Regions from separate parts of the Streptomyces sp. NPDC007088 genome, predicted to be linked through region 2. Evidence: riboswitches for the same ligand, from Rfam matches in the RefSeq annotation. Region 2 holds a riboswitch; each other region holds the start of a gene.
What was found. A riboswitch is a leader RNA that binds a small molecule or an ion and turns the genes downstream of it on or off. The one in region 2 is predicted to bind cobalamin.

Region 1 (9,931 bases), on a different contig from region 2:
GGCCGTGGTGGCCACCGTCTCGGTCCTGCGCGCCTCGGCGCGCTCCGACCGCCGCGACCGGGCCCGCCCCGGCGGCCCGACGGTGACGCGGGGCGAGGTGGACCTCGGACCGGGGGCGCGGCGCCTGGTGTTCCGCAACATGGCGTGGGGCCCGCACCGCGACGAGCTGGCCACCGCACCGGCGGGCGCCCCGGGCGGCACCCGCACCGCCACGGCGAACGGCCTCACCTGCCTGCGCTTTTACGCCGCCGCGGGCACCGGGGTCTGCCTGCGGGCGGTGCACGGGGCCCTCACCGACACCTACCGTGCGACCGTCGTGGACGCGCACCTGCGCGAGCGGGCGCGCTATCCCGTCCCGGGCATCCCCTCGCGGGCCCGGGTCTCCCCGAGCGGGCGGTACGCGGCGTGGACCGCGTTCGTCGGCGGCGACAGCTACGCCGGCACCGACTTCTCGACCCGCACGGCGATCCTGGACACGCGTACGGGAAGGCTGACCCCGTCCCTGGAGGTGTACGGCATCGTCAGGGACGGCCGGCGGTACCGGTCGGCGGACGTCAACTTCTGGGGGGTCACCTTCGCGCGCGACGACCGGCATTTCTACGCGACCCTGGCCACCGGCGGGAAGACGTATCTGGTCCGCGGTGACCTGCGAACCCGCGAGGTCACGGTGGTGCACCAGAACGTCGAGTGCCCCTCCCTGTCCCCCGACGGCACCCGGATCGTGTACAAGAAGCGGGTGGCGGGCCTGCCGGCGGACGCCCCCTGGCGTCTGTACGCGCTCGACCTCCGCACGATGCGGGAGACCGCGCTGGCCGAGCCCCGCAGCGTCGACGACCAAGTGGTGTGGAGCGACGACCGGCACGTGACCTATGCCCTGCCGGGCGACTTCGGCGCCGATCTGTACACGGTGCCCGCCGACGGCCGGGGCAGGCCGCGCGAGCTGGTGAAGGCCGCCGTCTCACCGGTCTATCTCTGACCGGCCGAGAACGCCTCCGAACGCGGGCGCGGCCTTCCGGCCGGGACGGCTGCCGACGCGCCGCCCGCCGCGGCCCGCCGGGAACGGCGCGCGGGAGGGGGTGTCCCGGACTCGGTCCCCGGGGCACCCCCTCCCTTTCACTCGCGGGTCACTTCTTGCCGGGAGCGGGTCCCCCGGTGATCTGGAACTGCGATCCGGGCTCGATCACGACGTCGCCCTCGGCGGAGCCGGTGATCGTGACGTCCGAGAGCGTCGCGTTGCCGCGCGCCCCGCCCATCGCGAGGATGCCGGAACCGTTGTTGGACTTGTCGATCGTCACACCGGTGATCTTCGCGTCCGGGACGTTGCCGCCGCCGTTCTTGAACTGGATGCCGTCGTACGTCGAGTCGTGGATGTCGGTGTTCTCGATCACGACCCCGGGAATGTCCTGGCTCGCCGGGAAGACCGTGATGGCGCCGAACTCCTGCGCCTCACCCCAGAAGGCACCGCCGGTGCGGTACAGGCCGTTGCCCGAGATCAGGGTCCGCCCGGAGAAGGGCAGCGGGTCGTGGTCGGTGGCGAGCATGATGCCCGGGTAGTTCATCGTGTCGTACACGAGGTTGTTCTCGACGGTGTTGTCGTGACCGCCGTACACCGCGATGCCGTTGGCCCGCCAGGGCAGCTGGATCGTGTTGTTCGAGAAGGTGTTGTCGTGTCCGGCGTCGGTCGCCGGGTTCTTGACGTACTTGCTGGCCCAGACCGCCAGCGAGTCGTCGCCCGTCGTGCGGAACGAGGAGTTGGTGACCGTCGAATTACGGGTTCCGTTGGTGAAGTTGATGCCGTCCGCATAGGTGTCCCGGATGCGCATCCCGCTGAACTCGACGCCGTCGCCGGGTCCCCACAGCTCGGGGATGTTGTCGTAGTCCCGGCCGACCCACACGCCGACGTTCGCGTGCTCGATCCAGACGTTGGAGATCTTGGTGTTCTTGCCGAAGCGGCCGTTGAGCCCGACGCCGCCCTCGGCGCCGCCGTCCCCGCCGCGTATCCGGCCCGAGCCGAAGACGGCCAGGTCCGAGATCTGCGTGTTGTCGTCGATGTCGAAGCCGAAGTTGCCCTCGTGCGGGTGGTTGATGCCACCCGCGTCCTGCGGCTGGGTGAGCGTGTAGAGCTGCGAGTGCCACATGCCCGCGCCCTTGATGGTGACGTCCCTGATGCCGACCTGATTGTACTGGCCCCGGTTCTGCGGATCGTCGGTCAGGATCTTCTGCTCCTGGCGCCACTGCCCGGCGGGGATCCACACGCAGTCGGTGTCACCGTTCTGGTCGGCGGTGACCGCCGCCTGCAGCGCCTCGGTGTCGTCCTTCCCGTCGTCCGGGACCGCCCCGTACTCGGTGATCGAGGTGCACTCCGCGGGCTTGGCGGCGGGCGGCGCGACCTGCTCCAGGTCGACGAGGTCGAGGACGTAGTACGAGGCGGAGTCGTCCGCGTCGCGCTGCAACCGGAAGGTGGTGCCCTCCGGGTAGCTCCTGTCGAGCAGGGTGTGCGCCTCGTCGAAGAGCCGGCGGGCGTCCGCCTGCGGGGTGTTGGTCAGCGACTCGGGGTCGTCGCTGTTGCCGTACAGCCAGCTGTGCTGCGAGGAGAGGTCGAGCTTCTGCACGAACTTCCCGTCGGCGTACACGCTGATGGTCGCCTCGGTACCGCCACCACCGGGCGCGTCGGGGATCGAGTTGCGCACCACGAGCGAGTTGGTCGGCACCGTCGAGGTGAACTCGACGTAGTCCCCGGTGCCGTCCAGCCGTACCGAGGACCGCCCGGAGGACTCGGTCGCGAAGTTCGTGTGGCCGAAGGTCCGCTTGGCGTCGGCCTTCAGCAGCGTCCCTTCGTAGGTCCCGTTCTCCGCCTCGTACTCCGTATACGGAACGGTGGCGCCCTGCGCCGCCGCCCCGGCACGGACGTCCCGGTCGGCCGGGATCTGCGCCGCCGCGGGCGCGGCCGGCAGCAGACCGCCGGCCAGCAGCGCCACCACCGGCACGCCGCCGAGCAGCCTTCTCCTGAGTCGCCGCGTGTGCTTCCTGGTCACGAGAGTCATGAAGCCCTCTGTTCTGTGGGGGTAGACAGAGTCATGTGCTGATGTTTTGCGTCAGCTACGCAAGTTTTTTGAGTTGTTCAGTCGATCTCGTGCGAGCTGGCGATCAGAGTTTTCAAGCATGTCATGTGATTGTCAACAGCTGTCACACAGCCGCCCGCTCGGACGGTGCCCGCCGCCACCCCCTCGGAGCGCTCCGTCCGTCCCCGTAACCGCCTGCTGGGAAGGCGGTACGCGGGGCGCGGGGGGCGCGGACCGGGGAAGGAAAGAACAGTCCCCGCCTCCCGGGGAGTTGCGCGTACACGTCCGCACGGCGTTCTCGTGGCGTCCGCACCACGCGTCTCGCCTCCATGGCGTTCGCCCTCGCCGCGACCGCCGTTTCGCGCGAGCACCGGCCGGCCCGCCCCACTCCCTCGCCGGACCGCCGCTCCCCCGGGCGAGCGCCATCCGCCCGGTCGGCCGCCGCCCCCGGCTTGCTACGCTGCTGGTGCCTCTCGTGGGGGAAGCCGGTGCGAGTCCGGCGCTGTCCCGCAACGGTGTGCGTGGTCCGTCCAGGTCACGCGAGCCCGATCGCCCGCGGCAGGTGTGCAACCCGTCAACCGCTCGCCGCGGACTGCGAGCAGGACCCCCAGAGCCCCCGGGCCCTTCTGGTGCCCTGCGTACTCCACCGGTGGCGTCAACCCCGGAGGATGTGCGCCACCGTGTCCCGCACCACCGCCCCCACCGCCCCCGCGGATGTCCCACGGGAACGCACACCCACTGCGCCGCTGGTCGTCGGGCTGGCACTCGCACTGGCCGTCTCACTCGCCTGCGGGGTCGGGCTCGGCGCGACGGGCACGGGCTGGGGGCAGGTGCTGCGGCTCCTGTGGGCCGGCCTCAGCGGCGGGAACCTGGGCACCGACGACGCCGCGGACTACACCATCGTGTGGGAGATCCGCTTCCCGCGTGTCGTGCTCGCCGCCGTGGTCGGGGCGGGACTCGCCTCGGTCGGGGTCGCGGTACAGGCGCTGGTGCGCAACGCCCTGGCCGACCCCTTCGTCCTCGGGATCTCCTCGGGCGCCGCCGTCGGCGCCAACGCGGTCATCCTGTTCGGCGCGCTCGCCTCTCTCGGTGTCTGGGCGCTCTCCTTCTCGGCCTTCGTCTCGGCGCTCGGCGCGACCCTCGTCGTCTATCTGGTGGCCCGCTCCCCGCTCGGGCTCAGCCCGCTGCGGCTCGTCCTGACCGGCACCGCCCTCGCCTACGGTTTCCAGGCGGTCACCACCGTCATGGTCTTCGGCGCCGAGCGGGGCGAGGCGGCACGGGCGGCGATGATGTGGCTGCTCGGCAGCCTGGGCGGGGCGACCTGGCCGAAGGTGCCGCTGGCGGCCGCGACGGTGGTGGCGGGCTGGCTGTGGCTCAGGCTGCGGGCCGGCGCGCTCGACGCCCTCTCCCTGGGCGACGAGACCTCGGCGGCGCTCGGCGTGCCGCCCCACCGGTTGCGGCGCGAGCTGTTCGTCGTCACGGCGGCCGTGACGGGCACCGTCGTCGCCGTGAGCGGCGCGATCGGTTTCGTCGGGCTGATGGTCCCCCACCTCGTGCGCATGCTCGTGGGCGCCTCGCACGCCCGGGTACTCGCCGTCGCGCCACTCGCCGGGGCGGTGCTGCTCGTGTGGGCCGACGTGCTGTCCCGGGTGCTGCTCGCCCCGGCCGAACTGCCCGTCGGGGTGGTCACCTCGGCGCTGGGTGTGCCCGCGTTCCTGCTCCTCATGCGGCGCGGGGGCAACGCGCTCCCCGGACGCTGAAGCTCACGCCTCCCGCCCCACCGCCCGTACCCGTGCACGTGCCAAGGCTTGATGTGAAGGAGAAGACGTGCGACTCGACGTCGAAGGTCTCTCGGTCGAGGTGGCGGGCGCCCGGCTGATCGACGAGGTCACCCTGGACGCTCCCGCCGGCACCTTCGTGGGACTGGTAGGGCCCAACGGCAGCGGGAAGTCCACCCTGCTGCGCTGCGTGTACCGGGCGCGACGCCCCGACGCGGGGGTCGTCAGGATCGAGAGCGAGGACGTGCACCGCATGACACCCCGGGCCGCCGCCCGGCTTCTCGCCGCGCTGCCCCAGGAGTCGGCCGCCGACTTCGACTTCACGGTCACCGAGATCGTCGCGATGGGCCGCCTGCCCCACCGCGAACGCACCGCCGCACGGGACCGGGAGATCTGTGCGCGGGCCCTGGAACAGGCCGGGGTGGCGCACCTCGCCGCGCGCGGCTTCCTGTCGCTGTCCGGCGGCGAGAAGCAGCGCGTCCTCATCGCCCGCGCGCTCACCCAGGAGCCGCGCGTCCTCGTCCTCGACGAGCCCACCAACCACCTCGACATCGCCCACCAGCTCGACGTGCTGCGCCGGGTCCGCGGCAGCGGCCCGACCGTGCTGGCCGCGCTGCACGACCTGAACCTGGCCGCCGCCCACTGCGACCTGCTGCACGTCCTGCACGCCGGCCGCGTCGTCGCCTCGGGCCCCCCGGACGAGGTCCTCTCCCCCGCCCTCCTCGCCGACGTCTTCCACGTCCGGGCGCACCGGGTACGCCACCCCGAAACCGGCGCCGCCCAGTTCCTCTTCGATCCGCTCGCCCCCCGACACCCCTGACTGGAAGGCCCCCCGTGCGCAAGCTCCTGTCCACCGCCTCGTCCGGCCTCGCCGCCGCCCTCGCCCTGACCGGCTGCGGCGCGAACGTCTCCTCCGACGACAAGGCCGCGACCTCGCAGGCGGTGACCGTCACCAACTGCGGCAAGAAGGTCACGTACGACAAGCGCCCCGAGCGGGTGGTGACCAACGATGTCGGCATCACCGAGCTCATGTTCGCGCTCGGCCTGGAGGACCGTATGGCCGGATACGTCATGCCCGCCGACAAGGGCTCGACCGACGGCCTGCCGTACGAGGACGCCTACGACAAGGTGAAGTGGCTCGCCAAGGACCGCGTCACCAAGGAGATCGCCCTCAACGCCCGCGCCGACCTCGTCTTCGCCGGCTGGAACTACGGCTTCAACGAGAACACGCTCACGCCGGAGGAATTGCACAAGGAAGGCATCGACACGTATCTGCTCACCGAGTCCTGCCGCAACGCGAGCACGAGCACCTCGCGCGGCATCATGCCGCCGCTCGACGCGCTCTACACGGACCTGGAGAACCTCGGCAGGATCTTCGGCGTCGAGAAGCGCGCCCAGAAGCTGATCAAGCGGTACAAGGCGGCGGTCGCCGCGGTCGGCGCCCAGGCCCCCGAGGACACGGACCGGCCCTCGGTCTTCCTCTACGACAGCGGCCAGGACAAGCCGTTCACCTCCGGCCGCTACGCCGCGCCCGAGCAGATCATCAGCGAGGCCGGCGGCGTCAACCTCCTGCACGACCTCAAGGACTCGTGGACGACGGTGGGCTGGGAGACGGTCGTGAAGCGGAACCCGGACGTCATCGTCGTCAACGACTACGGCTCGACGAGTGCGGCGCAGAAGAAGAAGTTCCTCCTCTCGTACCCGCCGCTACGGAACGTCTCCGCGATCAAGCACCGGCGGATCTTCACGCTCGACTACGCCGACCTCGTGGAGAGCCCGCGCAACCCCTCGGCCGTCGAGCGTCTCGGCGCGTACCTGCGCGACACCGACCGCTCCTGAGGCCGTCAGTGGGCCGCGTCGGCCCCTGAGGACTCCGGCTCGCGACGAGGAAACCCTCGCTCGGGTACGAGGAGGCGGGCCGGACCACCGCCTCCACCCCGCCCCGGTCCGGCCGGGGCGGGGCACGAGTCGGCCTGGCGCGGGGTATGGCGGGCGGGGACGACGGGGGACCCCGCGAGGGCGCTGGACGCGGGCAGGACGAGCGACCGGCGACGACTGGTCCGGACTAATGCCGACGCGTGTATTGACGTGCACACGACTTCAACCCTTGAATCCTGATGCGGGGTTCTGCCCCCGACTCGCCCCGCGCAGGAGGTTCTTCCCCCATGCCCCCCACCCGTACGGCCGCGTTCCCGGGACGCGTGCTGGTCAGGCTGCTCGCCCTGTTCGCCGTGGTCCTCGGCTTCCAGGCCGTCCCGGCCCAGGACGCCCGCGCCGCCGAGCCCTTCAAGGTGCTCGCCTTCTACGACGGCACCTACGACGCCGCGCACATCAACTTCGTACACGAGGCGAACGCCTGGTTCCCGCAGCAGGGCGCGGCGAACGGCTTCACCTACACCTCGACCTCCGACTGGGGGCAGCTCAACACCGCCAACCTGGCGAAGTATCAGGTGGTGATCTTCCTCGACAACTATCCCCACACCGCCTCGCAGCAGGCCGCGTTCAAGACTTTCATGGACAACGGCGGCGGGTGGATGGGCTTCCACGTCGCCGCGTTCAACACGGACCCGGGCGACTGGCCCTGGTACCACAACACCTTCCTCGGCACCGGCGCCTTCCGCAGCAACACCTGGGGCCCGACCCAGGAGACGCTGAGGATCGAGGACGCGGGCCACGCGGCCACCGCCGGCCTGCCCTCGACGATCACCTCGTCGGTGAGCGAGTGGTACAGCTGGCAGAACGACCTGCGGAAGAACCCGGCGATCGACGTCCTCGCCGCGATGGACCAGTCCACGTTCCCGATCGGCACGGACCCCAACCAGAGCTGGTACAGCGGGTACTACCCGATCTCGTGGACCAACCGCGACTACCGCATGATCTACAACAACTTCGGCCACAACGCGATGAACTACAGCACCAACACCGCCCTCTCCTCCACCTTCGCGAGCGCTCAGCAGAACAAGCTCCTGCTCCAGGGCCTGCGGTGGCTCGGCGGTGCCTCGGGCCCCTCGAACCCGCCGGGCGGCACCGCCTCGGGACCGATCGTCGGCTACGGCGGCAAGTGCGTGGACATCGCGGGCGCGTCGAGCGCCAACGGCGCGGCGGCGCAGCTCTACGACTGCAACGGCACCGGCGCGCAGACGTGGGAGGTCGCCTCGAACGGCTCGCTCCGCGCCCTCGGCAAGTGCCTCGACGTGACCGCCGCCGGAACCGCCAACGGCACCACCGTCCAGCTCTACGACTGCAACGGCACGGGCTCGCAGGTCTGGCGCGCCGGTGACAACGGCTCGCTGGTCAACCCGCAGTCCGGCAAGTGCCTCGACGCCACCAACAAGAGCTCGGCCAACGGGACCCGCCTCCAGCTGTGGACCTGCTCCGGCGCCGCGAACCAGAAGTGGACCCTGCCCAACTGATCCGCCGCGCGGGGCGCTTGCCCGTACGGCGCCCGCGCCCCCGGCCAGTCGGCCGGGGGCGCGACCGGCCACGCGCCGGGGCCGGGGGCCGTGGCCGCCACGGCCCCCGGCGCGCGCCGGGGGCCGTCCAGGGAGCCGGTCTCCGGGCGGCGGGCACCGACCGCGAGGGGTGACGCGGATATCTCCGGACGCGCCCTCCCCCTGGAACTCGGGAGTCGCCGAAAGGCAGTCACCCCCGTCAAGACGCTCAACCGCCGGAGGTACGGCCGCGCCGCCTTCCGCCCTTCGGGGAGCGTGTGCTCCTCGCGTCGTGGCCCGTCGTCGGCGGTCGCTGAGAAACGCCGGCCCCGCACCACCGGCGACCACCGGGAGACGAGCGGGGGGGGACGGGCCCACGCGCCGCTGCCTCTGCCTCAGCTGCCGGCTATGGCGGAAGCGGAACACGTCCGACGGCGGTCAGTGCCGAGGACGGGGCGCCGTGCCGGCCGTCACGGAGACAACGGGTCGATCGGCACGTGCGGTGCTATCCGGGTTCGGCGGACGGGGTGGGCTGATCCGGGTCACATCGCGTAGCCGGGTCGGCCACCCCCGTTTCGAAGGCCAGCACGACCGCCTGGGTGCGGTTGCCGACGCCCAGCTTGGCCAGCACGTTGCCCACATGGGTCTTCACCGTTTCCAGGCTCACCACCAGCCGGGCGGCGATCTCCTGGTTGGGCAGCCCCCGTGCCATGAGCCGGAGCGTCTCGGTCTCGCGGCCGGTGAGCGCGGCGATCTGCGAGGCGTCGCGTCGTACGGGCCGGCCGGCGGCCATCGAGCGGACCGCCTCCGGGAACAGTACCGAGTCACCGGTCGTCACCAACCGGATGGCGTGGGCGATCTGCTGTGCCGGGGCCCGCTTGCGGATGAACCCGCTGGCGCCCGCCCGGAGGGCGTCCCAGACATGCTCGTCGTACTCGAACGTGGTGATCACCACGACCTTCGGCCCGCGGCATGCGTACATCCATCAGCACCACATCCGGTCGCAGTCGGGTCACCGCGGCAACCACCTCGGCACCGTCGGTGGCCTCGCCCACCACGTCCAGGTCGGGCTTGGCCGACAGCAGCGTCCGCAGGCCAGTACGGGTCAGCTCGTCGTCGTCCACGATGAGGACGGTCACGGGCGGGTCGTCGCTCACGCCCGCCGCGTTGGAGACACTCATGACACCGACCGTAGCGGTATCCGGACCACGAGCCGCCAGTGTGTTCCCTTCCCGTCGGTGTCCACGACCCCGGCGTGCGTCTCCCCCCGAAGCAGCCGCACTCGATCGCCGATCCCCCGCACGCCGTGGCCCCCGGATCGCTGCCGGCCAGGTATCACCGCACCGAGCGGATTGGTCAGCTCCACCTCCAGCCACCCGTCCCGAACTGTCGTCCGCAGCCGGATCCCGGCTTTCCCACCGTGCCGCAGGGCATTGGTCAGCCCCTCCTGGACGACCCGGTACGCCTCCCGCGACACCGTGGCCGGCACCCGGGCCAGGTCGCCTTGGACCTCAACTTCCAGTTCCGCGCCAGTTCCGCGTACCCCCTCCACCAGCGGGCTCAGGTCCGCGAGGGTCGGCCGGGGCGCTGTGGACGGCCGTTCCTCGCGCAGCATCCCGAGAACATGGTCGAGATCGTCCATGGCGGCCCGAGAGGTTTC
Region 2 (9,931 bases):
GTGGCGAAGAAGGCCACCAGCCGGCCGATCAGGTGCTGCTCCATCGGCGAGAGCTTCGCGAGGTCGCTCACGTCCGAGTGGAGGTCCACCTCCTCGACGGTCCAGGTGTTCTTGATCGCGTCCCGGTAGCGCTCGTAGAAGTCCGGGTAGCGCATCGGACGCAGGGTCAGTTCGAAGCCCGGGTCGAGCAGGTTCTTCACGGCCTTGGCGCCGGGGGCGGCGGCCGCGGTGTTCTCTTCCGTGGGAGTGGTGGTCATTACTGGCAGGCCTCGCAGGACTCGGGGTTTTCCAGGGAGCAGGCGATCGCGTCCGCGTCGGGCACGGACTGCTGGGCGGGGACCGAGGCGGTGGCGGCCCCGGAACCGGCCGCGCGCGCGATCCGGGTCGCCGGACGCGAACGCAGGTAGTACGTGGTCTTGATGCCCTTCTTCCAGGCGTGCGCGTACATCGAGGACAGCTTCCCGATGGTCGGCGTCTCCATGAAGAGGTTGAGCGACTGCGACTGGTCGAGGAAGGCGGTCCGCTCGGCGGCCATGTCGATCAGCCCGCGCTGCGGAAGCTCCCAGGCGGTGCGGTACAGCTCGCGTACGTCCTCGGGAATCCAGTGGAAGCCGGCCACCGAGCCGTTCGCCTCGCGCAGCGCCTCACGGGTGCGCTCGTCCCACACGCCGAGCTTCTTGAGGTCGTTGACCAGATAGCCGTTGACCTGGAGGAACTCCCCGCTCAGCGTCTCGCGCTTGAACAGGTTGGAGACCTGCGGCTCGATGCACTCGTAGACACCGGCGATCGAGGCGATCGTCGCGGTCGGGGCGATCGCGAGCAGCAGCGAGTTGCGCATCCCGGTCCGCGCGATCCGCGCGCGCAGCGCCTCCCAGCGCTCCGGCCAGGTCCGCTCGACGTCGTAGTGGTCGGGGTGCAGCACCCCGCGCGCCGTGCGGGTCTTCTCCCACGCGGGCACCGGTCCGTGCTTCTCGGCGAGGTCGGCGGACGCCTCGTAGGCCGCGAGCATGATCCGCTCGGCGATCCGGGTGGACAGCGCCTTCGCCTGCGGGGAGCCGAAGGGCAGCCGCAGCTTGAAGAACACGTCCTGCAGGCCCATCGCGCCCAGACCCACCGGACGCCAGCGGGAGTTGGAGGTGGCGGCCTGGTCGGTCGGGTAGAAGTTGATGTCCACGACCCGGTCGAGGAAGGTCACGGCGGTGCGGACGGTCTCGTCCAGCCGCTCCCAGTCGATGTCCCCGTTCTCGACGAAGGCGCCCAGGTTCACCGAACCCAGGTTGCACACGGCCGTCTCGCCGTCGTCGGTGACCTCGATGATCTCCGTGCACAGGTTCGAGGAGTGCACGGTGTGACCGGGCTCGGCGGTCTGGTTCGCGGTGCGGTTGGAGTGGTCCTTGAAGGTGATCCAGCCCTGGCCGGTCTGCGCGAGGGTGCGCATCATGCGCCCGTACAGCTCGCGGGCCGGCAGCGTCCTGCGCGCCAGCCCGGCCGCCTCCGCCTCGCGGTACGCGGTCTCGAACTCCTCGCCCCACAGGTCGGTCAGCCCGGGGACGTCGGCCGGGGAGAACAGCGACCACTCGGAGTCCTCGGCGACCCGGCGCATGAACTCGTCCGGGACCCAGTGCGCGAGGTTGAGGTGGTGGGTGCGGCGCTGGTCCTCGCCCGTGTTGTCGCGCAGCTCCAGGAACTCCTCGATGTCGGAGTGCCAGGTCTCCAGGTACACCGCCGCGGCGCCCTTGCGCCGGCCGCCCTGGTTGACCGCCGCGACCGAGGAGTCCAGCGTCTTCAGGAAGGGCACGATGCCGTTCGAGTGGCCGTTGGTGCCCCGGATCAGCGAACCGCGGCCGCGGATACGGGAGTACGCGATGCCGATCCCACCCGCGTGCTTGGACAGCCGGGCCACCTGGAGGTAGCGCTCGTAGATCGAGTCCAGCTCGTCCTTCGGCGAGTCCAGCAGGTAGCACGAGGACATCTGCGGGTGCTGCGTACCGGAGTTGAACAGCGTGGGGGAGGAGGGCAGGTAGTCGAGGCGGCTCATCAGCCGGTACAGCGAGGCCACCTCGTCCACCGCGGCCGCCGACTCGTCCGCCGCCAGGCCCGAGGCCACGCGCAGCATGAAGAACTGCGGAGTCTCGATCACCTTGCGGGTGATCGGGTGGCGCAGCAGGTAGCGGCTGTAGAGGGTGCGCAGGCCGAAGTAGCCGAAGCGGTCGTCGCCCTCCAGGTCGATCAGCGCGTCGAGCCGCTCGGCGTGCAGTGCGCAGAAGCGGGCCGTGCTGTCACCGATCAGGCCCTCGCGGTGGCCGACGGCGACCGACTCGGCATAGGTGTGCGCGCCCTGGCTGCGGGCCTCCTCGGTGATGCCGAGGGTCAGCAGCCGGGCGGCGAGCCGCGAGTAGGCGGGGTCCTCCGAGATGAGACCGGCGGCGGCCTCGGTCGCCAGTTCGCGCAGCTCCGCCTCGTCGGCGTGGGCGCTGCGGCCGCGCAGGGCGGCGGCGGCGACCCGGCCGGGGTCGGTGTCGGGGAGATCGGCGGTGAGATTCGTCAGGGTCCGCAACAGGGCGGTTCCCGGAAGATCCTGTTCGGCCGTGACCGCTGAAGCGGGATCTGCTGGCGCGATGGTCACTGTGTGGCTCTCCCTCGCTCGGCTGTGGGCCGGCGGGAGGCAGCGGGGAGCGGCGCACGGGCCCGGGGCAGGGCGGGGCGACACATCCACCGGCCCACTCCGCGAGGCCCGGACGTCTGGGCGCCAGGGCCGGTCGGTCCTTGGCGCGCTGTCGGCAGGACCTCGGACTCGGGCGTGCAAAAGGCGCACCACACACCGTTGCGGGACAGTTCCGGATTCGCACCGGATTCCCCTGCGACGACAGCGAGACTGAGCATACATGTGGGGTGGGTGGGCTGAGGGAGACCCCAGATGTTGTGTCGAGGCGGGCGAAGGTCACGTACCGGCCAAGCCTTGTGGAGTGCCGACAAGGGGGCGTTCCCCGGCCCGCGCAGCGGCCCGACCCGAGGCCGCCGCGCGGTGTGCGGGCTCCACAAGCGGCCCCCGTCCCCGTCCGCGAAAACTCGGATCGCGGGAGGTGCGGGGCCGGGCCCGGCGGCCCGCGCGGACACCGGACGGGCCCGGAGGAGGAAGCCCGCGCCCCTCCTCCGGGCCCGTCCGTGAGGCCCTCCGGATCCCTGTGCCGGGGCGTCAGTGACCGGCCGGGGCTCCCGCCGTCGCGGGCGGCAGCTCCTCCCGCACGCCCGGGTCGCCCGCGTCCACGACGTAGTCCGAGGGAACCGTCTCGTCGACGCCGTCAGGGGCCTTCAGGGCCCGCAGGACGACCGTGAGGACCAGCGTGACGACCAGATTCAGCACGATGGCCGTCATGCCGATGTAGCCGATCTCTCCGAGCCCGGGAATCTCCTTCGAGGAGCCCCCGAAGTGGTCCTGGGTGGGGCTGGCCACGGTCCAGGCCGCCCACGTCCCGTAGGCCATGCCGACCGCCCAGCCCGTGAGCAGCGCCCAGCGGTGGAACCAGCGGGTGAACAGGCCGCCCACGAGCGAGGGCAGGGTCTGCAGAATCCAGATGCCGCCCAGCAGCTGGAAGTTGATCGCCACCGTCTTGTCCATACCGAGGACGAAGATCAGCGCGCCCACCTTGACCAGCAGCGAGACCAGCTTGGAGACCTTGGCCTCCTGGGCCGGGGTCGCGTCCGGCTTCAGGAAGTCCTTGTAGATGTTGCGGGTGAACAGGTTCGCGGCCGCGATCGACATGATGGCCGCGGGCACCAGCGCCCCGATTCCGATGGCCGCGAAGGCGACCCCGGTGAACCAGTCCGGGAACATGTCCTCGAACAGCTGCGGGATGGCGAGCTGCCCGTTGTCGACCTTCACGCCCGCCGCGATCGCCATGAAGCCCAGCAGGGCGAGCAGCCCCAGCATGAGCGAGTACAGCGGCAGGATCGTCGTGTTGCGCCGGATCACGTTCCGCTTGCTGCTGGAGAGCGTCGCGGTGATCGAGTGCGGGTACATGAACAGCGCTAGCGCCGAGCCGAGCGCCAGGGTCGCGTACCCCCACTGCCCCTTCTCCCCGGGGAAGAGCGCGCCCTTGGGCTGTCCGGTCGCCGGGTTCTTCTGGGAGAGCGCGTCGCCGGCCTTCGCGAAGACGTCGTCGAAACCGCCGAGCTTGACCGGGATGTAGATGATCGCGACCGCGATCACGAGGTAGATCAGCCCGTCCTTGACGAAGGCGATCAGCGCGGGCGCCCGCAGCCCCGAGGAGTACGTGTACGCCGCGAGAACGGCGAAAGCGATCAAAAGTGGCAGGTCCTTGACAAACCAGTTCGTGTCCTCCCCGCCGCCCACGCCCATGACGTCCAGGACCGCCTGGATGCCGACGAGTTGCAGGGCGATGTACGGCATCGTGGCGAGGATGCCGGTCAGCGCCACCGCGAGCGAGAGCCCCTTCGAGCCGAAGCGCCCGCGCACGAAGTCGGAGGTGGTGACGTAGCCGTGGCGGTGCGAGACCGACCACAGCCGCGGCAGGAAGGTGAAGATCAGCGGATAGACCAGGATGGTGTACGGCACGGCGTAGAAGCCGGCCGCCCCGCCCGCGTAGATCGCCGCGGGCACCGCGACGAAGGTGTACGCGGTGTAGAGGTCGCCGCCGAGCAGGAACCATGTCACCCAGGTCCCGAAGGACCGGCCGCCCAGGCCCCATTCGTCGAGGCTCTCGGTACTGGCCCGCCGCCAGCGCGCCGCCATGAAGCCCATGACGGTGACCGCGACGAAGAAGAGGATGAAGATCGTCAGAGCGACCCCGTTGACGCCGTCCTTCATCGGGGCTCACCTCCGCGAGCGGCACGCCGGGTGCGCTGGTCGTGCTGCCAGAGTTTGTAGGCCAGCAGGGTCAGCGCGCTGGAGACGAACACCCAGAGCATCTGGTACCAGTAGAAGAAGGGGATGCCGATGAAGGCCGGGTCGATCCTCGCGTACGAACCCACCCACAACATCGCCACGAACGGCGCGAGCAGGCACAGTCCGACCACGACTCTCAGCGGGGTCACGACGGGCTGCCGCACGCCACCTCCCCCCGGGTTCGGCTTTGTCTCCACTTCCCGCGCCATGTCCTGCTCCGTCCCCTCCGTCGCCCGCGCGCACTCCGCTGTGCGCCGGGTCGCCCCCGTCGATCAGGGCGCGACGGGCGAAATCTAGGCGACGTAAAGGCGTTGTGAAACCCCCGTACCGCATAACGGACGCCGCGCCGGGGGCGCCGGCGGGGGCGCCCGTGACGGGAGAGGGCGGGGCGGGCGGCGAGGGGGACCCGCCGGACCTCAGTCCGGGCGCTTGAGCCGGGCCACGAACTTGTAGCGGTCGCCCCGGTACACCGAGCGCACCCACTCCACCGGCTCGCCGCGTCCGTCCACCGAGTGGCGCGAGAGCAGGAGCATCGGCAGGCCCACGTCGGTGCCCAGCAGCCCGGCCTCGCGCGGGGTGGCCAGCGAGGTCTCGATGGTCTCCTCGGCCTCGGCGAGCCGCACGTCGTACACCTCGGCGAGGGCGGTGTAGAGCGAGGTGTACTTGACGAGCGAACGGCGCAGCGCGGGAAAGCGCTTGGCCGACAGGTGGGTGGTCTCGATCGCCATCGGCTCGCCGCTCGCCAGCCGCAGCCGTTCGATGCGCAGGATGCGCCCGCCGCTGGTGATGTCCAGCAGTCCGGCCAGGGTGTCGTCGGCCGTGACGTAGCCGATGTCGAGCAACTGCGAGGTGGGTTCGAGTCCTTGGGCCCGCATGTCCTCGGTGTACGAGGTGAGCTGGAGGGCCTGCGAGACCTTCGGCTTGGCGACGAAGGTGCCCTTGCCCTGGATGCGCTCCAGGCGCCCCTCGACGACGAGTTCCTGCAGCGCCTGACGGACCGTCGTGCGCGAGGTGTCGAACTCGGCGGCCAGGGTGCGCTCGGGCGGGACCGGGGTGCCGGGCGGCAGGGTCCGGGTCATCTCCTGCAAGTGCCGTTTGAGGTGGTAGTACTTGGGGACGCGAGCGGTCCTCGTCGCGGCCGTCGGCTCAGCCGCGCCCGGGAAAGTCGCCCTCGCTCCGGTCCTGCCCCCGTCGGTGCCCATCGTCTGCCTCTCCGGCCGCTGTCCACTGCCGCTCGCGAATCCCGCCCGCCGCGGGCCCCATCGTGGCACGATCCTGGGAGACCGCGTCCGCCGAGGGCGGCCCGGACCGTCTCCCCACTCCCGCGGTGACGGCCCGGGGCCCGGGTCCCGGACCGTCGGGCCGGGGGTGTGCGAGGCGGGTCCGCCCCGGGCAAGGTGTCGGTCCCATAACAGAGACCGCAGCCCCTCTTATACACCCTTGACACCCCTAAAGGTCTAGGCCAAGCTCCCGGTACTGGTCTACACCATTAATGATCAGGTCCCAGTCCCGCGAGCCGTACATGTCGTATGCCGTCGCAGTGGGTGGGGGGTTGAAGGCATCCCTGAGGAGGGTGGCGTGAAGCGCAAGCTCATCGCGGCGATAGGCGTCGCGGGCATGTTGGTCTCGATCGCGGCGTGCGGAAGCGACGACGGCGGGGACGGGGACAGCGGCAAGAAGGCCGGCGCCGAGGGCTACAAGGGTCAGACGCTGACCGTGTGGGCCATGGACGGCTCCTCGCCCGACGGCTGGCAGAAGGACCTCAAGGCCGCCTTCGAGAAGAAGACCAAGGCGAAGCTCAAGTTCGAGGTCCAGCAGTGGAACGGTATTCAGCAGAAGCTGACCACCGCCCTGTCGGAGGACAACCCGCCGGACGTCTTCGAGATCGGCAACACCCAGACCGCGTCCTACGCCGAGAGCGGCGGCCTGGCCGACCTGAGCGACCTCAAGTCCTCGATCGGCTCCGACTGGACTGAGTCGCTCAACAAGTCGGCCGTGGTGGACGGCAAGCAGTACGCCGCCCCGTGGTACATCGTCAACCGCGTGGTCCTCTACAACAAGAAGGTCTGGGCGGACGCCGGCCTCAAGGACACCCCCAAGACGCGGGACGAGTTCTACAAGGACCTCAAGCAGATCGGTGAGAAGACCGACGCCGAGCCGATCTACCTGCCCGGCCAGAACTGGTACCACTTCGTCGGCCTGACCGTCGGCGAGGGCGCCGAGCTGGTCAAGAAGGACGGCGACAAGTACGTCTCCAACCTGGCCGACCCCAAGGTCGCCGCCGCCATGGAGACCTACAAGAAGTTCCAGGCGCTCTCCAAGGCCCCCAAGGACAAGGACGAGGCCACCCCGCAGCAGGGTGAGGTCTTCGCCAAGGGCAAGACCGGCGCGTTCATCGGCATGGGCTGGGAGGCCGGTATCGCCATCAAGGCGAACCCGGCCATCGAGAAGGAGATCGGCTACTTCACGATCCCCGGTGCCACCGCCGACAAGCCCGAGGGCGTCTTCCTGGGCGGCTCCAACCTGGCCGTGGCCGAGGGCAGCAAGAAGAAGGAGCTCGCCAAGGAGTTCCTGAAGCTCGCGCTCTCCGACAAGTTCGAGGGACAGCTCGCCAAGGAAGGCGGCGTCATCCCGAACAAGACCTCGCTGGAGTCCAACCTCAAGGGCAACGCGGCCGCCGAGGCCGCCGCCCCGGCCGCCCCGGGCGGCGGCACCACGCCGCTGATCCCGGAGTGGGCCCCGGTCGAGAACGCGCCGAACCCGATCAAGACCTACATGACGGCCGTGCTCAAGGGGAAGTCCCCGGCCGCCGCCGCCAAGCAGGTCGAGGGCGAGTTCAACAAGCGCCTCTCGCAGGCGCAGTAACAAGGCCCCCGGCCGGGGGCGGGGAGGACCGGGTCCGGTACCCGGCGCGGTGACCACCGCGCCGGGTACCGGACCGGGCACGTGGCCGTGCCGCTCCCCGCCCCCGGCGCACCCATGCGCGGGGCGGTAGGCCCAGAAAAGAGATGGCGAGCATGACCGTGCAGACCCAACAGCCGGCCCCCGGTCCGGCGCAGGTCGTCAAGGAGTCCGGCGCCGGACCGGACCGGACGGGCGCCTCGGCACTGCGGCGCCGCAAGGGGATCACCCCCTATCTGCTGCTGCTTCCGGCAGTGCTGGCGACCGTGGTCTTCCTCGGCTGGCCGGTCGTCAAGAACGTGATGCTGTCGTTCCAGAACCTCAACATGAGGCAGTTCATCCAGCGCCTCACCGAGTGGAACGGCACCCACAACTACAAGGAGGTCCTCGGCAACGAGGACTTCTGGCGCGTGACCCTGCGCTCCCTGCTGTTCACCGCGACCAACGTCGTGCTGATCATGGTCCTGGGCGCGCTGGTCGGCCTCCTGCTGGCCCGCCTCGGCCGCCGGATGCGCACCCTGCTGTTGGTGGGGCTGGTCCTCGCCTGGGCCATGCCGGTCATCGCCGCGACCACCGTCTACCAGTGGCTGTTCGCCACCCGCTTCGGCGTCGTGAACTACGTCCTGGACAAGCTCGGCTTCCACTCGATGGCCGACTACAGCTGGACGGGGAGCCAGCTGTCGACCTTCTTCGTCGTCGTGGTCCTCATCGTCTGGCAGTCGATCCCCTTCGTGGCGATCAACCTGTACGCCGCGACCACGACCATCCCCAAGGAGCTGTACGAGGCCGCCTCCCTCGACGGCGCCGGGGTCTGGAAGTCCTTCCGGAACGTCACCTTCCCGTTCCTCAAGCCCTTCCTGCTCGCCACGACCTTCCTTGAGGTCATCTGGGTCTTCAAGGCCTTCGCGCAGGTCTTCGCCTTCAACGAGGGCGGCCCGGACCGGCTCACCGAGATCCTCCCGGTCTACGCCTACATCGAGGGCGTCGGCAACCAGCACTTCGGGATGGGCGCCGCGATCTCGGTGCTCACCATCCTCATCCTGCTGGGCATCACCTCGTACTACCTCCGGATCGTTCTGAAGCAAGGGGAGGACGAACTGTGAAGCGCTCATCGTTCGGCCGCATCTGGCCCAATGTCGTCGCCGTCCTCCTGTTCCTCGGCTTCGTCTTCCCCGTCTACTGGATGTTCTCGACGGCCTTCAAGCCGACCGGCGACATCATCAGCGAGTCCCCCGTCTGGTTCCCGACCGACGCCACCCTGGAGCACTTCAGGACCGCGCTCGGGGCGGACCACTTCTGGCGGCTGGTCGGCAACTCGCTGACCGTCACGGTCCTCGCCGTCGTCTTCTCGCTGATCCTCGCGCTCTCCGCCTCCTTCGCCCTGTCCCGGATGCGGTTCAAGGGCCGGCGCGGATTCGTCATCGGCTTCATGGTCGCCCAGATGGCGCCCTGGGAAGTCATGGTCATCGCGATCTACATGCTGGTGCGCGACGCGGACCTGCTCAACAGCCTGGTCCCGCTGACCCTGTTCTATCTGGTCATGATCCTGCCCTTCACGCTGCTGACGCTGCGCGGCTTCGTCGGCGCGATACCGGCCGAGCTGGAGGAGTCGGCCATGGTGGACGGCTGCACACGGCCCCAGGCCTTCCGCAAGATCATCCTGCCGCTGCTCGCCCCCGGGCTCATGTCCACCTCCATGTTCGGCTTCATCACCGCCTGGAACGAGTTCCCGCTGGTCCTGGTCCTCAACAAGGACCCCGAGGCGCAGACCCTCCCGCTGTGGCTCTCCCAGTTCCAGACCAACTTCGGGGACGACTGGGGGGCCACGATGGCGGCCTCCTCGATGTTCGCCGTGCCGATCCTGGTCCTCTTCGTCTTCCTCCAGCGCCGGGCCGTCTCCGGTCTCACCGACGGCGCCGTGAAGGGATAACCGCCCCATGACCACACTCACCCGACCCGCGGACACCCTGACCCGCGACGCCCTCACCGTGCTCCAGCCCGGGTTCACCGGGACCACCGCGCCCGACTGGCTGCTGCGCAGGATCGGCGAGGGACTCGCCTCCGTCGGCCTGTTCGGCCGCAACATCGCCGGGCCCGAGCAGCTCGCCGCGCTCACCGCCCAGC
Region 3 (9,931 bases), on a different contig from region 2:
GCGGTCAGATCGCTGATCCCGGGCGCCATCGTCCCTTCGAGGTGGCCGATCCACGCGGAGCACAGCGGCTCGTTGAGGGTCGCCCAGTTCTTGACGCGGTCGCCGAGCCGTTCGGTGACCACCGAGGCGAAGTGGGCGAAGTGCTCGGCGGTCTCCCGGCGCGGCCAGCCGCCCCGGTCCTGGAGGGCCTGCGGCAGATCCCAGTGGTACAGCGTCGGGAAGGGTTCGATGCCCTCGGCGAGCAGGCCGTCCACGAGCCGGTCGTAGAAGTCGAGGCCCTCGGCGTTGACCGGTCCGTCGCCGGCGGGCAGAACGCGGGGCCAGGCCACCGAGAAGCGGTAGGCCCCGGCGTTCAGCTCCTTGATCAGGCCGAGGTCCTCGCGCCAGCGGTGGTAGTGGTCGCAGGCCACGTCACCGGTGTCACCGCCGGCCACCTTGCCCGGGGTGTGCGAGAAGGTGTCCCAGATGGACGGCCCCCGGCCGCCCTCGGCGACGGCCCCCTCCACCTGATACGCGGCGGTGGCCACGCCCCAGAGGAAGCCGTCGGGGAGGGCGGCGTGGTCGAGGGGTTCGCCCCCGGCCGGGACGGCAGCCGTCATTTGACGGCCCCGGCGGTCAACCCGGTCACCAGATACTTCTGGAGCAGCAGGAAGCCCGCCACGATCGGCACGCTGACCACGAGGGAGGCGGCCATGACCTGATTCCAGTACACGTCGTTCTGCGTCGCGTAGCCCTGGAGGCCGACGGCGAGGGTACGGGTCTGGTCGTTGGTCATGACGGAGGCGAACAGGACCTCGCCCCAGGCCGTCATGAAGGCGTACACGGCGACCGCGACGATGCCGGGGACGGCGGCCGGCACGACGACGCGGAAGAGCGCGCCGAGCGGACCGCAGCCGTCGACCTTGGCGGCCTCGTCGAGTTCCTTGGGCACCGAGTCGAAGTAGCCGATGAGCATCCAGATCGCGAAGGGCAGCGAGAAGGTCAGATACGTGATGATCAGGCCGAAACGCGAGCCGAACAGCGGGAGGCCGGTGGCGTTGCCGATGTTGACGAAGATGAGGAACAGCGGCAGCAGGAACAGGATGCCGGGGAACATCTGCGTCGACAGTACGGAGACCGTGAAGACCCGCTTGCCGGGGAAGCTGTACCGGCTGACGGCGTAGGCCGCGAAGACGGCGATGATCACCGAACAGACGGTCGCCGCGCCCGCCACGACCAGCGAGTTCACGAAGTACCGCGCGAGCGGGATGGTCTTCCAGATGTCGATGTACGGCCTGATCGTCAGACCCGAGGGGATCCAGTGGAACTCCCCGGACACGTCCTTGAGCGGCTTGAGCGAGCTGCTGATCATCACGTAGACGGGCAGCACGACGAAGAAGGTCAGGACGGTCAGGAAGACCCGGCGCACCCAGATGAACGACTTCGGCGGTGCCATGGGCGAACGCGGCACCCGGCCCTTGTCCGTCCGGGACACGGAGCCCGATGTCTTCGTCACGGCCGGCGTGACGGAGGTTGCGCTAGGCATCGGAGCCCTTCTTTCCGCGCGACGTGAGCAGGAGGTACAGGGCCGTCACCACGAGGAGGAAGAGCAGCAACAGGACGGACATGGCCGAACCGGTGCCGAAGTTCCAGGACACGAAGGACGACTGGTAGATGTGGATCGAGATGAGGTCCGCCGACTCCGGCGCCGAGTCCCCGAAGAGGATGAACGGCGTGTTGAAGTCGTTGAAGGTCCACAGGAACAGGACGAGCACGAGGACCTGATTGACGGGGCGCAGGGAGGGCAGGGTGATCCTGCGGATCTGCTGCCACATCGTGGCACCGTCGATGCTGGCGGCCTCGTAGAGGTCCTTGGGGATGTTCTGGAGGGCGGCCATCACGATGAGGAACGCGAAGGGCCAGGTCTTCCAGACGGCGACGACGCACAGGGCGACGAAGCTGTTGTTGCCCAGCAGCCAGAAGGGCTTGTCGTCGGTGAGGCCGAGCTGGTCGTGGACGACGTGGTTCACCAGGCCGTTGTCCCGCTGGAACATGAAGGCCCAGGTGATGACGGCGGCGTAGATGGGCAGCGCGTACGGGGTCAGGAAGATGGCCCGCAGCAGGCCCCGGCCCTTGAAGTTGTCCTGGAGGAAGATCGCGGCGGCGACCCCGATCAGCCAGCAGGAGGCCACCGAGATGACGGTGAAGACGCAGGTCACCCAGAAGGAGTGCAGCAGCGCCTTGCCGACCGGCTCGCTGAAGTCGATCGCGAGGTGGAAGTTGTCGAAACCCGACCAGGGGGCGGCGCCCCAGTCACGGATGTAGAACTGCGTCAGTTCCTTGAAGGCCATGAAGATGCCGACGACCATCGGCACCATGTGGACGAGGAGTTCGAAGAGCAGTGCGGGGAGCAGCAGCAGGTAGGGCAGACCGATCTTGCGCACCCGGTCGGGGATGCGCAGCCTGCCCTTCCGCTTCGGCCCGGGGCCGGGCCCCTTCACGGGGCCCGGCGTCGCCTGCTCGGGAGCGGCGGTGGCTGTCATGTTCAGTAGCTCACTTCGGCATCTGCTGCTGGGCCTTGTTCAGGCGTTCCTTGACGTTCTCCGTCGTGATCTTGCGACCCGCCGCGGCGTCCGCCCACAGCTCCTTCACCGCGGTACCCACCGTGGTCTCGAACTGCGACTCGGAGGGGACCTGCGGGAGCGGGCTCGCGCTGTTGAGCAGGGTCTCCTTGAGGACCTTGGTGTCCTGCCTGTTGAAGGCGGCGTCGTCCTGCGCGGCCTTGACCGGCGGGATGGAGCCGTAGGTCTTGTTGAGCAGCTTCTGCTCCGCGTCGCTCGTCATGAACTTGACGAACTTCTGGGAGGCGTCGAGGTTCTTCGTGTTCTTGAAGACGGCCATGTTGATGCCGGCGACCATGGAGTTGGTCTGCTTGTCGGCGCCCGGGGTGCCGGAGGGGACCGGGACGGGGGCGACGCCGTAGTCCTCGGGCTTCATGCCGTGCGCCTCGAAGGTGCTCGACGCGGCCTGCCACAGCACCATCGCGGTCTTGCCGCTGGAGAAGTCCTGCAGCGACTGGTTCTGGGCGTACTCGGCGTTGCCCGGGGCGATGATCTTGTCCTTGGCCATGAAGTCGACGTACTGCTTCACGGCGGCGACCGCGCCGTCGGAGGTGAAGGTCGGCTTGCCGTCGGCGTCGAAGAAGTCGGCTCCGTGCTGCTTGGCGAGGACGAACACCTGATGGATGTTGTTGGAGAGGTTGCCGCCCTCGGCGCCCAGGCCCCAGGTCTTGCCGCCCTTGGAGATCTTCTTGCCGTCCTCGACCAGCTCGTCCCAGGTCTTGGGCGCCTCGGTGATCCCGGCGTCGGCGAACATCTTCTTGTTGTAATAGAGCGCGTAGGACAGCGAGTAGAGCGGGACCGCGGCGGGGTCCTTGCCCTCGGCGCCGGCCGCGGCCAGCGCGGCCTCGGCGAAGCGGTCCTTGCCACCGATCGCGTCGAAGTTCTTCTGGTCCCAGGGCAGCAGCGCGCCCGTCGCCTGGAGCGAGGCGGTCCAGGTGTTGCCTATGTTCAGCACGTCCGGGCCCTGACCCGAAGTGGTGGCCGCGAGAATGCGGTTGAGCAGGTCGGCCCAGGGAACGACCTCCAGCTTGACCTTGACGCCGGTCTGCTTGGTGAACTTGGCGAGTTCCTTGGTCAGGATCTTCTTGTCCGCCTGGATGCTCGGCCCCTGGTTGGAGGCCCAGTAGGTGATCGTCTTGGAAGACTTGCCGTCACTCCCGCCGTCGCCGTCGCCGCCGCCACAGGCACTGGCGGTGACGGCGAGCGTGGTGACGAGGGTGGCAGCGGCAGCGGCTCGAAGTCTGCGCATGACGGAATGCCCCTTTCCGGGGTGGTCAAGGAGTGCTGGACGCGTTCAGTCCCTGAACGGCCTCACGACTTAATTTAGGACGTGAGTTAAAACCTGAGAGAAGGTCGCGTCAAGGGCTACGGCAGGGGTATGTTGCCGTCCGGGAAGGGGCAACATGGTGGAGCGTCACAGGCGAACAGTGCGTGACCTGCGCAGAGGCAACCGCGCGGCGGTTTTGCAACGGTTGTATTTCGATGGGCCGATGAGCCGCCAGGCGCTCGTTCCCGCGACCGGGCTGAGTTCGGGTTCGATCAGCAACGTCGTCTCCGAACTCACCGCCGACGCCCTCCTGGAGGAGGCGGGGGTCGTCGAGTCGGACGGTGGCCGGCCCCGTACCCTTCTGCGGGTCTCCCCTTCGGCCGGTTACCTGATCGGGGTGGACGTCGGCGAGACGATGGTCAGGATCGAGCTGTTCGACCTGGGCATGTCCGAACTCGCGCGCTCGGAGCTGGCGCTGACCCAGCTCGGTTACGACGTCGACGTCATCGTGCGGTACATCGGCGAGGGCATCGCCTCGGTGCTCACCGAGGCGTCCGTCCCGCCCGACCGGCTCCTGGGTGTCGGCGTGGGGGTGCCCGGCATCGTGGAGCGTTCGGGTCCTGAAGGAGCCCTGGTCCACGGGCAGACCATCGGCTGGGCCGGTGTGCCGCTGGAGACCTTGTTGCGCCAGGTCGCCGAACTGCCCCCGGAGGTCGGCTTCCACGTCAACAACGGGGCCAAGGCACTCGGTCAGGCGGAGATGTGGTTCGGTGGCGGCCGCGGCGCCGAGGACGCGGTCATCGTCCTGTTCGGCTCGGGGGTCGGCGCGTGCATCGTGACCGGCGGCGCGATCCACGGCGGAATGCACGGCAGCGCCGGGGAGTGGGGCCACCTGACCGTCAACGTCCGTGGCCGGCGCTGCCGTTGTGGGGCGCGCGGCTGTCTGGAGGCGTATGCCGGCTCCGAGGCGCTGTTGCAGCGCTGGGTGGAGGCGGGGGGCACCCTTCCGGACGGGGCCGGCGAGGAGGAGGCGGTGACGGCGCTGCTGGCCGCCGCCCAGCCCCGGGACGACGGCGGCGCGCCCGATCCGGTGGCGGTCGCCGTGCTGGAGGAGACCGCCGAGTACCTGGGCGCGGGCATCTCCGACCTCATCAACCTCTTCAGCCCGGAGCGGGTCCTCATCGGCGGCTGGGCGGGGCTTCAGCTGGGCCCGCACATCCTGGAGTCCCTGCGCCGCTACGCCGACAGCTTCTCGCTGCGCCACCCGGCCGGGAAGGTCACCATCGGCATGGGGCTGCTCGGGCCGGACGCGGTGACCGTGGGGGCGGCGACCCTCGTCCTCGCCGACTTCTTCAAGAGCGGTGGCCGGCGCAGCGAACCGGTGCGCGAGGAGGAGCTGCCCGCGCTGGACCACGTCGAATGGCGCGCCCCGCACGGGCCGGGTGCCCCGCACTGACTCCCCCTGGATCACGGGGGCGGGCGGCGGACGGGTCACGCGAGTTGCGCGGGAGAGCGCGGGGGCCCAGCGTCGGAGTGTCGGTCCTACTCCCAGGAAGGCGCGATGCCATGAACGGTCCCGGCCGGGGCGCGGGGGCGCACGGATGAGGATCACCGTCTTCGGCGCGTCCGGGAGAGCCGGGCGGGCCTTTCTGTACGCGGCCGCGCGGGCCGGGCACACCACGACGGCGGTCGTGCGCGATCCGGCCCGGCTCGCGAAGGCCCCGGCCGACCGGGTGGTGACCGGCGGCCCCTTCGACGAGGACGAGGTCGCCGACGCCCTCGACGGGGCCGGGGCCGCGGTGGTGGCGTACGCGCTGCGCGGCGGACGGCGCGACGTCCCGCTGTACTCCCGCGGCACCCGCACCGTCGTCGACGTGATGCGCCGGCTGCGGGTGCCCAGGCTTCTGGTGGTCTCGGAGGCGGCCTACGGACGGCATACGGCGGGGCCGCTCAACCGCACGGTGTCCGCGCTGTACCGGGCGACGGCGCGGCCCGTCATCCGGCAGCGGGAGGACCAGGACGCCGTCATCGCGGCGAGCGGCCTGGAGTGGACGATCGTGCGGCCGGTCGTCCTCGTCGAGGGACCCGCGCACGGCCGTCGCCGCGCGCCTTTCACCCCGCACCGCTCCCCCGCCCCGCGCACGACGTACGCGGATCTCGCGGCGCTGCTGCTCGACGCGCTGGAGGACCCGGCGACCTATCGGCGCGACCTCTACCCCTGAGCGGGCGGTGGCGCCTTCCGGTTCCGGGCGGGCCCGTGGCTACGGTCCCAGCGGGAGGACGTCCGCGTCCTGCCAGGCCCCCTCGCGCCGCACGATGAGGTGGACCACGGCCACGCGGGTGCACAGCGGCAGCTTCTCCGCGTAGCGCCGCTCCAGAGCGTCATAGGCCGACGGGTACGTTCCGGGCCTTTCGTGGTGGGCGAGGGTGAGGTGCGGGGGCAGCCCTCCGGGGCCGAAGAGCCCCCGGTAAGGCACCGCCTCGGGCCAGCGCTCCCGGAGCGCCGCGCGCAGGGCCAGGACCGGCTCGTGCGGTTCCGGCTCCAGGTAGAGCACCCCCGGGTAGCGGCCGAACCGCGCGAATCGGAGGGTGAAGGCGGGGTGGGCCCGGCACAGCCGGGCGAGTTCGCGCCGGGCCCCCGGTACGAGCCGGCTCTCGTGCACGAAGGGGTACAGGAGCGTGACATGAGCGGGGAACCCGGCCGTCACCAGGGAATCGGCCTCCGGTACCCGCAGGGTCAGGGCGGTGTCCCCGGGCCGGTCGCCCCAGCCCTCCGCGTCGTCCGCCCCGGCGGACCGGGCCGGCTCCCCTCTGGTCTCCACAGGGCCTCATGCTCGCACGCGGCAGGTCTTCTGCGCGCGGGGGCCCCGGGCGGACGACGGGTGGTGGTGCTCGCACGCCCGCCACGGGTGGGCGTGCGGACGCGCCGCTGGTGGGGGCGGGCGCCGGCCCGGCGCGCTGTTGCCGAGTTCACGTACGCCGGGGACCACGGATGATCGATCAAACGGGTGACGCGGGTTAGGCTGGGCGAGCAGTCGGTTCGCCCCCTTTCCTTCAGGATCGGGGTGCGTCGTAAGAGGGAACCCGGTGGGAGTCCGGGACTGCCCCGCAGCGGTGAGCGAGAACGACCGCCGTCCCACGCACTGGGCCTAACCGGGCCCGGGAAGCGACGGCCAGTAGGTGCCCGCCCGCCCCGTCTCGTACAAGGGCGTACGGCGTGTGTGCTCGCGAGTCCGAAGACCTGCCGCTGCCCGTGGGTGCCGTGGGCGCCCGCGGTGAACCCGGTGTGCGCGCGAGGGCGGCCGCGGGGTGCGGGCCGCTGCCGTCGCGGCCGGGTCCGTCCCGGTGCCGGTCACCGCACCCGGTGTCCTCCCGCCCGCGGTGCCGGGTCCGAGAACGCCGCTCGCGAAGGAGAGTTGACGTGACTGTGCAGTCCGCCGGAAACCCCCCGGCCGCCGTCCGGGACAGCAAGACCCCCGCTGAGTCCCAGGTGATGCTCAAGCACATCATGAGCGAACACGACACCAACCTGTACGGGACCATCCACGGAGGTGTCGTGATGAAGCTGATCGACGACACGGCGGCGGCCTCGGCCGGCCGGCACGCGGACGGTCCGGCGGTGACCGTGTCCGTGAACCGGATGACCTTTCTCGCGCCGGTGCGCGCGGGCGATCTGCTGAGCGCCGAGGCCACGCTGGAGCGCGCGGGGCGGACCTCGATGGACGTCGCGGTACGGGTGACGGCCGAGCGGTGGAACTTCTCCGGCCCGGTGACGGAGGTCGCGACGGCACGGCTCACCTTCGTCGCGATCGACGCCGAGGGCCGGCCGCGGTCCGTTCCCGCGCTGGTCTGAGCGCGCGAAGGGGCGGGGGCGGGCGGTGCCGAACCGCCCGCCCCCGCCCCTTCGCCGTGTTCGGCGGGTCCGCGCTCAGTGCACGCCGTGCAGGGCGGCGGTGTGCTCGCGGATCTGCTCCGGAGTCAGGTACACGTCGGTGTGCTCGAACTCGCGCAGGGTCCCGGACTTCTCCGACAGGAAGCCGGTCCGGACGAAGTCGTCACCCGCCACCGCGTTGAGCAGCCAGTTCGTCATGACACGGGTCTTGGCGGGCCCGGTACGCAGCGCCGACCAGTGGTAGCCCCTGGCCACCGCCTCGGCGGGCAGTCCCCGCAGGTTGACGCCGAGCGGCCGGGAGACGGCGTCGGTGCCGCCGAGGTCGACGACGAGCCCGAGGTCCTTGTGGACGTAGGGACGCATCGGCTGGTGCAGCAGGCTGGCGATGACGTTGTCGGCGACCTTGCGTCCCTGGCGCATCGCGTGCTGGGCGGTGGGCGGGCAGATCGCGCCCTCCTCCTTGGTGAGGTCGGGCACGGCCGCGGCGTCACCGAGGGCGAAGACGCCGTCGAGCCCGGGGACGTTCATCTCCGGGGTGACGGCGACGCGGCCGCGCACCGTCTCCGTGTCGAGCGTCGCCATGAGGGGGCTGGCGGCGACCCCGGCCGTCCAGATGAGGGTGCGGCAGGGCAGGGTGCGGCCGTCGGTGAAGGTGACCTTCTCCGGTCCGGCCTCGGCGATCGAGACGCCCAGGGAGACGTCGATCCCACGCCGTTCGAGCACCTTCATCGCGGCCTTGCCGAGTTCGTCGCCCAGCTCCGGCATGAGTTTGGGCGCGATGTCGATGAGGTGCCACTTGATGAGCGAGGGGTCCAGGCGCGGGTAGTGCTTGACGGCGTTGTGCGTCAGGCGCTGCAGGCACGCGGCGGTCTCGGTCCCGGCGTAGCCGCCGCCGACGACGACGAACTGCAGGCGGGAGGCGCGTTCCTCCTCGTCGGTGCTCGCGTCGGCGAGGTCGAGCTGGGAGATGACGTGGTCGCGGATGTACGCGGCCTCGGCGAGGGTCTTCATGCCCCGGGCGTTCTCGGTGAGCCCGGGGATGTCGAAGGTGCGGGTGATGCTGCCGGGGGTGAGCACGATGATGTCGTACGGCTCGTGCACGATCTCGCCGTTGACCTTCTGCACGATGCAGATCTTCGCCTGCGTGTCCACGCCGATCGCGCCGCCGGGAATGATGCGGGTGCGGTGCTTCTGGCTGCGGCGCAGCGAGACGGCGACGGACTGCGGGGTGAGCACCCCGGAGGCCACCTGGGGCAGCAGCGGCAGGTACAGCTGGTACGAGAAGGGCGCGACCAGGGTGATGTCCGCCCGGCCCGGTGGAATACGCCGCTCCAGACGGCGTACGCATCCCACTCCGGCGAAGCCGGCGCCCACTACGAGAATCCTGGGTCGTGCCACGGTTGTCGTCCCTTCTCAGGGGTCTGCGGTGTCCGGAGCCTGGACTGCTCCTACGGCTCTCGCTCGCCTGCCCGCTCAGCGGCGTATGTCACGGCCCATCTTTGCTTCCTCCCCGCCAACCCGCCCGTCGAACGCGCGCGGGCACGGCGGGAGGAGCGGCACGGCCACGGCCCCGCGGGCACCGGGCGGGGCCGATCGGGTGACGAAACCGCAGGCGGCGGGCGCCGCGCCCGGCCGGCCCCCACCGGGCCGGGCGCGGCCCGCGTCCAGGGCGCGTCAGCTGCCCGCGTGATGGGGCCACGGGGGCGCACGGCGTCGTCTACGCTCGGTTCGCCCGCCCCGGGCGGGTCTCGGTACGAGGTCGCGCGCGCCGCCCGCGCGCCCGCCACGGCGAAGGAGCCGTCATGCGCACGATCGAACTGACCGCGGGAACCGTCGAGTACGAGGACACGGGGGGCGAGGGGCCGGTCGTGGTGCTCCTGCACGGCCTGGCGATGGACGGCAGTTACTGGCGCGGACTGGTGTCCGCACTCGCGCCCGCGTGCCGGGTGATCGTGCCGAACCTGCCGCTGGGCGGCCACCGGGTGCCGCTGCGGCCGGGGGCCGACCTCAGCCCGCGCGGCATCGCCGCCCTGGAGGCGGAGTTCCTTACGGCCCTTGGCCTGCGGGACGTGACGCTGGTGGGCAGCGACTCGGGCCTGTTCCTGTTCGCCGCCCCGCTCGCGAAGGAGCGGATCGCGCGGCTGGTGATCGGCGCGTGCGAGGTCTTCGACA

Region 1: it holds a riboswitch for cobalamin, as region 2 does, so the genes downstream of both, ACFYMP_RS20680 (FecCD family ABC transporter permease) here and ACFYMP_RS04250 (ribonucleoside-diphosphate reductase subunit alpha) in region 2, are expected to answer to the same signal.
Region 3: it holds a riboswitch for cobalamin, as region 2 does, so the genes downstream of both, ACFYMP_RS30645 (acyl-CoA thioesterase) here and ACFYMP_RS04250 (ribonucleoside-diphosphate reductase subunit alpha) in region 2, are expected to answer to the same signal.

The regions. Positions count from the first base shown of each region.
Region 1 covers NZ_JBIAFO010000012.1:157,737-167,667, forward strand. Annotated here, with positions in the region: gene ACFYMP_RS20670 (TolB family protein) at 1-976, shown strand, start outside; gene ACFYMP_RS20675 (right-handed parallel beta-helix repeat-containing protein) at 1,125-3,044, opposite strand; cobalamin riboswitch at 3,510-3,634, shown strand; gene ACFYMP_RS20680 (FecCD family ABC transporter permease) at 3,731-4,822, shown strand; gene ACFYMP_RS20685 (ABC transporter ATP-binding protein) at 4,890-5,660, shown strand; gene ACFYMP_RS20690 (ABC transporter substrate-binding protein) at 5,675-6,679, shown strand; gene ACFYMP_RS20695 (ThuA domain-containing protein) at 7,006-8,253, shown strand; partial or broken gene ACFYMP_RS20700 (response regulator transcription factor) at 8,777-9,452, opposite strand; gene ACFYMP_RS20705 (sensor histidine kinase) at 9,449-9,931, opposite strand, start outside.
Region 2 covers NZ_JBIAFO010000002.1:256,999-266,929, forward strand. Annotated here, with positions in the region: gene ACFYMP_RS04245 (ribonucleotide-diphosphate reductase subunit beta) at 1-257, opposite strand, end outside; gene ACFYMP_RS04250 (ribonucleoside-diphosphate reductase subunit alpha) at 257-2,626, opposite strand; cobalamin riboswitch at 2,762-2,895, opposite strand; gene mctP (monocarboxylate uptake permease MctP) at 3,197-4,828, opposite strand; gene ACFYMP_RS04260 (DUF3311 domain-containing protein) at 4,825-5,115, opposite strand; gene ACFYMP_RS04265 (GntR family transcriptional regulator) at 5,323-6,108, opposite strand; gene ACFYMP_RS04270 (extracellular solute-binding protein) at 6,485-7,771, shown strand; gene ACFYMP_RS04275 (carbohydrate ABC transporter permease) at 7,924-8,910, shown strand; gene ACFYMP_RS04280 (carbohydrate ABC transporter permease) at 8,907-9,737, shown strand; gene ACFYMP_RS04285 (glycoside hydrolase family 3 protein) at 9,745-9,931, shown strand, end outside.
Region 3 covers NZ_JBIAFO010000033.1:926-10,856, forward strand. Annotated here, with positions in the region: gene ACFYMP_RS30610 (GH1 family beta-glucosidase) at 1-599, opposite strand, end outside; gene ACFYMP_RS30615 (carbohydrate ABC transporter permease) at 596-1,435, opposite strand; gene ACFYMP_RS30620 (carbohydrate ABC transporter permease) at 1,518-2,522, opposite strand; gene ACFYMP_RS30625 (ABC transporter substrate-binding protein) at 2,533-3,849, opposite strand; gene ACFYMP_RS30630 (ROK family protein) at 4,004-5,323, shown strand; gene ACFYMP_RS30635 (NAD(P)-dependent oxidoreductase) at 5,469-6,089, shown strand; gene ACFYMP_RS30640 (2'-5' RNA ligase family protein) at 6,129-6,689, opposite strand; cobalamin riboswitch at 6,887-7,131, shown strand; gene ACFYMP_RS30645 (acyl-CoA thioesterase) at 7,289-7,720, shown strand; gene ACFYMP_RS30650 (NAD(P)/FAD-dependent oxidoreductase) at 7,796-9,157, opposite strand; gene ACFYMP_RS30655 (alpha/beta fold hydrolase) at 9,562-9,931, shown strand, end outside.